One region of the Streptomyces sp. NBC_00239 genome, then DNA from elsewhere that is predicted to be linked to it. Evidence: riboswitches for the same ligand, from Rfam matches in the RefSeq annotation. Region 1 holds a riboswitch; the other holds the start of a gene.

Region 1 (3,866 bases):
GCGGCCGCGAAGTGGGAGCTGTTCCAGCCTTCGACCACGAAGGAGATGACGCCGACCCGCGGGGCGTCGTCGCCGAACAGCGAGAGGACCTTCACCTCGGGGACTTCCGCCAGCCCGGAGCGCACCCTGCGCACGAGCTCCTGCTCGCGGGCGACCAGGCCGTCGAAGCCGGCTTCGGTGAGCGCCCGGCAGGCGGCGGCGATGGAGTAGACGCCGATGACGTTCGGCGAGCCGGCCTCGTGGCGGGCGGCGGTGGTGTGCCACTCGACGTCCACGCCGCCGTCCTCGCGCCGGGCGACCTTGCGGGAGGCGCCGCCGCCGGCCAGGTACGGCTCCGCCGCCTGCAGCCAGTCGGAGCGTCCGGCCAGGACTCCGGAGCCGAAGGGCGCGTACAGCTTGTGGCCGGAGAAGGCCACCCAGTCCACGTCCAGCTCCTGTACGGACACAGGGTGGTGCGGGGCCAGTTGGGCGGCGTCGAGCACGATCCGGGCGCCGTGCGCGTGCGCCGCCGCGGCGAGTTCCCGTACCGGCCACAGCTCGCCCGTGACGTTGGACGCGCCGGTGACGCAGACCAGGGCCGGGCCGTAGGGGTCGCGGTCGGCGAGCGCCCGCTCCAGGGTGGCGACGGCCTGCCCGGGCGTCCGGGGGGCGTTGAGGTAGGTGACCCGGGCGTCGCGCCACGGCAGCAGCGAGGCGTGGTGCTCGGTCTCGAACACGAAGACCTGGCAGTCGGCGGGGAGCGCCTGGGCCAGCAGGTTCAGGCTGTCGGTGGTGGACCGGGTGAAGATCACCTGGTCGTCGGCGCGGCAGTCGAGGAACTCGGCGACCGTGACCCGGCTCTGCTCGAACAGGTCCGTCGACAGCTGCGAGAGGTACCCGGCGCCGCGGTGCACGCTGCCGTAGTACGGGGCGTACGCGGCCACGTCGTCCCAGACCCGCTGGAGGGCCGGCGCGCTGGCGGCGTAGTCGAGGGCCGCGTACGTGACTTCGCCGCCGGTGACGAGCGGCACCGTGACGTCGCGCCCCAGCACGGGCAACGGCTGCCCGGCACAAACGGACTCACCGGCGGCTTCGGAGGTGTCGGCGTGAACGGCGGCGGTGGCACGGGTGGCATCGGCGGAGGCGGAGTTCGGGTACGAGGACATGGCGGTATCTCCCGGCAGGCAGGTCTGAATGGCTTCGTGCGGCCCGTACGCGAGGACACCGCGGCGGGTACGCCGAACGCGGCACGCAGGTACGGGAGTTGCCTCGACACACAGACGGGGATCCGCCACCGAACCAAGACAGCTCTGCGCTGACGGGAAACGACGGAATCCACGGACGGGACGGGATGGACCGGACGAATCAGCCGCCCGACCCGGTCTGTGCGGAGGGGTGAAGAAAGGGCGCCAGGCGCCTATCGCATTCGCTTGCTCACGGAAACGCTCCTCGAGAGACCAGGATCCCTGGTGTCGAGGGATCCGCGCTTGCCGTAGACCTCGCTGCCTACGACCTGGTCATCACCCGGGGCACCCCGCCACGGAAGGAGGGTTGCCGGACAGCAAGCCGGGGCCTAAACGCTGTCACTCGTGACCTGGTCAGCATCCTGCCACATGATCCGCGGCCCGCAAGCGGCTGTCCGCATGCCGGACTTATAGGGCACCACCGGTGGCCGAATTCCGCCCGTCGACATCAGGCCACCCGGGGGGCGGGTCAGTCCACCCCGGCACCGGGGGGGTGGGCCAGACCACCCCGGCACCCCGGGGGCGGGGTCAGCCGCGCTCCCAGACCCGCACGCCGAGAGTGAGCGTCTGGGAGTCCGGCGCGTCCACCACCCGCGCGTAGCCGACGCGGCCGCCCTCCGTACCGAAGCAGGCCCGGTCCCCCACCCGTACGGACAGCCCGCGCCCGCCCGGCTGGCTGTTCAGCAGGGCGGCGCACTGCTGCCGGGTGGCAGCGCCGCCGCCGGTCCACGCGGCGAGCCCGTAGTTGCTGTACATCTCGTACGCCCCACGGATGGCGAGGTCGCCGACCGGCGCCCGGGACGGCGGCACGCCGTCCAGGAACCAGCCGCGGACCCCGGCGCTGCCGTCCAGGGTCAGACTGCCGCTCCACTGCTCACGCGCGGGCCGCGGAGCGGGGACGGGGGGCTCCACGGGCGGCGGGTCGGGCAGGGTCGGATCCGGCGGGTCCGGCGGGGCGTCGGGGGTCGGGGCGGGCGACGGCGGGGTCGGAGACAGGGAGGCCCTGGACGGGGACGGGGACGGGGAGGGCGGGTCGGACTCCTCGGACGACGAATCCGGCCCTCCGGCCGTCCCGCCCGCGGGCGGCGAGGACTGGGAGGGAAACGGCCGGGGAGACTCGGTCATGGCGGACGAATCGCCGTCCGGCGCGTTCATCACGACGACGAGGGTTCCCACCAGGCCGATCAGCGAGGCGAGGAGACTGCCGACGAGGGCGATGAGCGCCGCCTTCACCGAGGTGTCCTGCCTGCGGTACCAGGCGGCGAGCTTGCGCAGGCCACCACCGGCCCCCGGAGCCGGGCCGCCGGCCGGACCGCCACCGGAACCGCCACCCGAACCGCCGCCGGATCCTCCCGGCCCCAACGGACGCCCCCCGCCCGGACCAGGCCCCGGACCCCCGCCCAGACCCCCGCCCGGACCGCCCCCGGGCCCACCCTGAGGCGCGTGCTGATCGCCCATGTCTTCCCCCGCGAAGATGAGGCCAACGAGGGGTCAACTCTAGTCAGACCGAAGGCAGTTGCACCCGGAGATCACACAGCCCGGCGAGGCCGGGCAGACGACCGCAGCCGCCCGCCCACCCACCGCGTCACCGCACCACCGGATAACCGCGTCACCGGATCGCCGCGCCCCCGGAACCGGGAACCGGATCACCGCACCCCCCGCCCCCCGGAACCGGGAACCGGGAACCAGATCACCGATTGCTGCAAGCCACCCACCGCTCCAGCGCCGCGCGCGCCGCGCCGGAGTCGATGGCCTCGGCCGCCCGCGCGATCCCGCCGCGGATCCGCTCCTCCAGCGACCCCCCGCCGAGCGATCCCCCGCCCAGCGAGTCCGCCGCGTCCCCGCCGGAGGCATCCGCGTCCAGCGCCACCAGCGCCGCCGCCGAGTTCAGCAGGACCGCGTCCCGGACCGGGCCGGTCTCGCCGGCCAGCAGCCTGCGCGCCACGTCCGCGTTGTACGAGGCGTCCGCGCCGCGCAGCGCGGAGACGTCGACCAGGCCGATGCCGACGTCGCGCGGGTCGAAGGGCTGTTCCTGCACCTTGCCGTCGCGGACCCACCAGACCCGGGACGTGGCCGTCGTGGTCAGTTCGTCGAGGCCGTCGTCCCCGCGGAACACCAGGGCCGAGGAGCCGCGCTCCGCCAGCACGCCCGCCACGATCGGGGCCATCCGGGCGTCCGCGACGCCGGTGGCCTGGGCGCGCACCCGTGCCGGGTTGGTCAGCGGGCCGAGGAAGTTGAAGGTGGTGCGAATGCCCAGTTCCTTGCGGGCCGCGGCCACGAAGCGCAGGGCGGGGTGGAACTTCACGGCGAAGCAGAAGGTGATCCCGGCTTCCTCCGCCACCTCGGCCACCCGGGCCGGGGTGAGGTCCAGGTTGACGCCCAGCTTCTCCAGGACGTCCGAGGCGCCGCTCGCCGAGGAGGCGGCCCGGTTGCCGTGCTTGACGACCTTGGCGCCGGTCCCGGCGACCACCACGGCCGACATGGTCGAGATGTTGACGGTCTTCGCGCCGTCGCCGCCGGTGCCCACGATGTCCACGGTCCGGCCGGGCACCTCGATGAGGTTGGCGTGAGCGTACATCGCGCGCACCAGGCCGCTGATCTCGGCGACCGTCTCGCCCTTGGCCCGCAGGGCCACGGCGAAGC
Region 2 (3,866 bases), 1.3 Mb from region 1:
CGCGGTCCCGGGTCAGATACTTGCGCCGGAACGCGTCGACCGCGGCTGAATGTATCTGCCCGGACGCTGTCTGCAACAGGTCATTCCGACGAGAATTCAGGACACGTCAATACGTCGACATTGGACGAAAACCAGGGAGACTTCCGGGCAACTCGGGCGGGACAAACCCTGCCTCAACACCCATAAGGCACAAGCACATTGGCCCGATGTCGACCCTCGCGGGGCACACTCACGCACGTAGGTCACAAACAACGCCGGGGACTACCCCAACCCTACCGCGCCCAATCAAGCAGAATTGCCCCCTCCGCTTTTGCGGAGAGGGCAATTCAGAAGAAGTGCGGGGATCGGGGAATCAGCAGCCGCCCGCGACCGCCGGAATGATCGACACTCCGGCGCCGTCCGGCGTCACCGTCGCGAGCCCGCCCTCGAAGCGCACGTCGTCGTCGTTCACGTAGACGTTCACGAAGCGGCGCAGCTTGCCCTGGTCGTCCAGCACGCGCGGGCCGATGCCCGGGTGGTTCTGCTCCAGGGAGGCGATGACCTCGGCGAGGGTGGCACCCTCGGCGGGGACCTCGGCCTTCCCGCCCGTGTACGTGCGGAGGATGGTGGGGATGCGGACGTTGACGCTCATGGCACTACTGCCTTTCCGGGTACGGAGGGGGATGGTCAGGCCAGGCCGGCGGCGCGGAAGGCGTCCAGGCTCGGGCGGATCGTGGCCGACAGGCCGGTGTCGGACGCGACCGCGTCCAGGGTCTTGAGACCGTCACCGGTGTTGAGCACGACCGTGGTCAGGGACGGGTCCAGGACGCCGTTCTCGATGAGCTTCTTCGTCACGCCGACGGTCACGCCGCCCGCGGTCTCGGCGAAGATGCCCTCGGTCTGCGCGAGCAGCTTGATGGCGTCGACGACCTGGTCGTCGTCGACGTCCTCGACGAAGCCGCCGGTGCGGCGCGCGATGTCCAGGACGTACGGGCCGTCGGCCGGGTTGCCGATCGCCAGGGACTTGGCGATGGTGTTCGGCTTCTGCGGGCGCACCACGTCGTGGCCGGCCTTGAAGGCGGTGGAGACCGGCGAGCAGCCCTCGGCCTGCGCGCCGAAGATCTTGTACGGCTTGTCCTCGACCAGGCCCAGCTTGATGAGCTCCTGGAGACCCTTGTCGATCTTCGTGAGCTGCGAGCCGGAGGCGATCGGGATGACGATCTGGTCCGGGATCCGCCAGCCGAGCTGCTCGCAGATCTCGTACGCCAGGGTCTTGGAGCCCTCGCCGTAGTACGGGCGCAGGTTGACGTTGACGAAGCCCCAGCCCTCGCCCAGCGGGTCGCCGATGAGCTCGGAGCAGAAGCGGTTGACGTCGTCGTAGTTGCCGTCGATGCCGACCAGGTCGCCGCCGTACACGGCGGCCATGACGACCTTGCCCTGCTCCAGGTCGTGCGGGATGAACACGCAGGAGCGGAAACCGGCGCGGGCGGCGGCGGCGCCGACGGCGCCGGCCAGGTTGCCGGTGGAGGAGCAGGAGAGCGTGGTGTAGCCGAAGGCGCGGGCGGCCTCGACGGCGATGGCGACGACACGGTCCTTGAAGGAGTGCGTCGGGTTGCCGGAGTCGTCCTTGACGTAGAGCTTGCCGGTGACGCCCAGCGCCTTGGCGAGGTTCTCGGCGTCGACGAGCTTGGTGAAGCCCGGGTTCAGGTTCGGCTTGTCGGCCACGTCGGCGGGGACGGGCAGCAGCGGGGCGTAGCGCCAGATGTTCTGGGGGCCGGCCTCGATGCGCTGCCGGAGCGCCTCCGGGTCGCCGAGCGGCAGGTCGTACGCCACTTCGAGGGGGCCGAAACACTCGGCACAGGCGAAGATGGGACCGAGGTCGAACCGCGTACCGCACTCACGGCACGAGAGGGCGGTGGCGGGACCGAGGTCGACGGAATCGACCTGGGCAGAGGTGACAGTCTGTACAGCCATGATGGCGAGGCCCTTTCTCCTCATCTTCCCCATGACGAACATCGCCATGAGACGGAATTGGCACCTTCCCGAGTCGGTGGAGGCCTCGCTGCTGTTGCGTGATCGCGAGTTACCGACTGGAGGGTTGCCGGGGCTTCAACGGGCCGTGTCCCTCTGCCCCTCTGGATGAGCGGTATGGCACCGGTGGCGCGCTCACACGCAACCGGGCGTTTGTCCGCGGGCCGACCCCGACATGCGATGGTCGTCCGCGTTGTTCAAGACTGTAACCGAAGGTGCGGGCCGCCGAGACGGCTGTCCGAACCGCGAGATGGATCATATTTCGGTCAGAAACAGGGGAGTACCGACCGTGCTGGAAGAGGTGGAGCGCTGGCTCGCCGGACGTTCCTGGTCGGCGGCCGACCGTCCGCTCGACCGGCTGATCGCCGCCAAACGGGCGGCCGGGACGACCGTCAGCGTCGTGCTGCCGGCGCTCGACGAGGAGGCGACGGTCGGCGAGATCGTCGAGGTCATCCGCCGCGAACTGGTCGAGGCGGTGCCGCTCGTCGACGAGCTGGTGGTCGTCGACTCGGGGTCCTCGGACCGGACCGCGGAGGTGGCCGCGAAGGCGGGCGCCCGGGTGGTGCACCGGGACGAGATCCTGCCCCGGATCCCGGCCCTGCCGGGCAAGGGCGAGGTGCTGTGGCGCTCGCTCCTCGTCACCACGGGCGACATCGTGTGCTTCGTCGACGCCGACCTGCGCGACTTCTCGGCCGACTTCGTCTCCGGGATAGTCGGCCCGCTGCTGACCGACCCGGACGTCCACTTCGTCAAGGCGATGTACGACCGTCCGCTGGGCGGCGCCCCGGGCGGGGGCCCCGGCCCGGGCGGCGCCGAGCAGGGCGGGCGGGTCACCGAGCTGGTGGCCAGGCCGCTGCTCAACCTGCACTGGCCGCAGCTGGCCGGTTTCGTGCAGCCGCTCGGCGGCGAGTACGCGGTCCGCCGCTCGCTGCTGGAGCGGCTGCCGTTCCCCGTCGGCTACGGGGTGGAGCTGGGGCTGCTGGTGGACGCCCTGCACACGGTGGGGCTGGACGCGCTCGCGCAGGTCGACGTGGGGGTGCGGTTGCACCGCCACCAGGACGGCCGGGCGCTGGGCCGGATGGCCGCCGCGATCTACCGGACCGCGCAGGTGCGGCTGTCGCGCGGGCACCTGGTGCGTCCCGAGCTCGTCCAGTTCGAGCGGGGCCCGGACGGCTTCGTGCCGCGCACGTACCCGGTGGACACCGAGGAGCGGCCGCCGATGGTGGAGATCAAGGAGTACCCGCAGCGGCGCGTGGCCTGACCCGTACGCCCGGCCGTGCCCCCGCGCGCCGGAAACGTTTGAGCGGGAGCGACCCGGGCTAGGTTGGCCGCATGCCTTCTCACGTGCTCGTCGCAGCGAACCGTGGCCCGCTCTCGTACGCCCTCGACGCCGACGGGAGCCTCGCGGCCCGGCGCGGCGGGGGCGGTCTGGTCTCCGGACTCTCGGCGGCGCTCGCACAGCAACCGGACGCCCTGTGGGTGTGCGCGGCTCTGGGCGACGCCGACCGGGAGGCGGTCCGGCAGGGCGTCGCCGAGCCGGGCGTCCGGATGCTGGACATCCCCGCCGACGTCTACGCGGACGCCTACAACGGCATCGCCAACTCGGTGCTGTGGTTCCTCCACCACCACCTGTACGACATTCCGCGCGAGCCGGTCTTCGACGCGGGTTTCCGACGGCAGTGGCAGGCGTACGAGACGTACAACCGGGCGTTCGCCGAGGCTCTGGCCGCGGAGGCGGCGCCCGGCGCGGCGGTGCTGGTGCAGGACTACCAGCTGGCCCTGGTGCCGGGCCTGCTGCGCGAGCTGCGCCCGGACCTGGTGATCGGCCACTTCACGCACACCCCGTGGGCCGACCC

The links. Region 1 has a riboswitch for S-adenosylmethionine ahead of OG764_RS25550 (aminotransferase class V-fold PLP-dependent enzyme). Riboswitches for the same ligand answer to the same signal wherever they lie in the genome.
Region 2: it holds a riboswitch for S-adenosylmethionine, as region 1 does, so the genes downstream of both, thrC (threonine synthase) here and OG764_RS25550 (aminotransferase class V-fold PLP-dependent enzyme) in region 1, are expected to answer to the same signal.

The regions. Positions count from the first base shown of each region.
Region 1 covers NZ_CP108095.1:5,812,973-5,816,838, reverse strand. Annotated here, with positions in the region: gene OG764_RS25550 (aminotransferase class V-fold PLP-dependent enzyme) at 1-1,145, opposite strand, end outside; SAM riboswitch class IV at 1,458-1,574, opposite strand; gene OG764_RS25545 (hypothetical protein) at 1,752-2,585, opposite strand; gene trpD (anthranilate phosphoribosyltransferase) at 2,914-3,866, opposite strand, start outside.
Region 2 covers NZ_CP108095.1:4,551,915-4,555,780, reverse strand. Annotated here, with positions in the region: gene OG764_RS20185 (MoaD/ThiS family protein) at 353-631, opposite strand; gene thrC (threonine synthase) at 667-1,953, opposite strand; SAM riboswitch class I at 1,971-2,125, opposite strand; gene OG764_RS20175 (glucosyl-3-phosphoglycerate synthase) at 2,300-3,271, shown strand; gene OG764_RS20170 (alpha,alpha-trehalose-phosphate synthase (UDP-forming)) at 3,343-3,866, shown strand, end outside.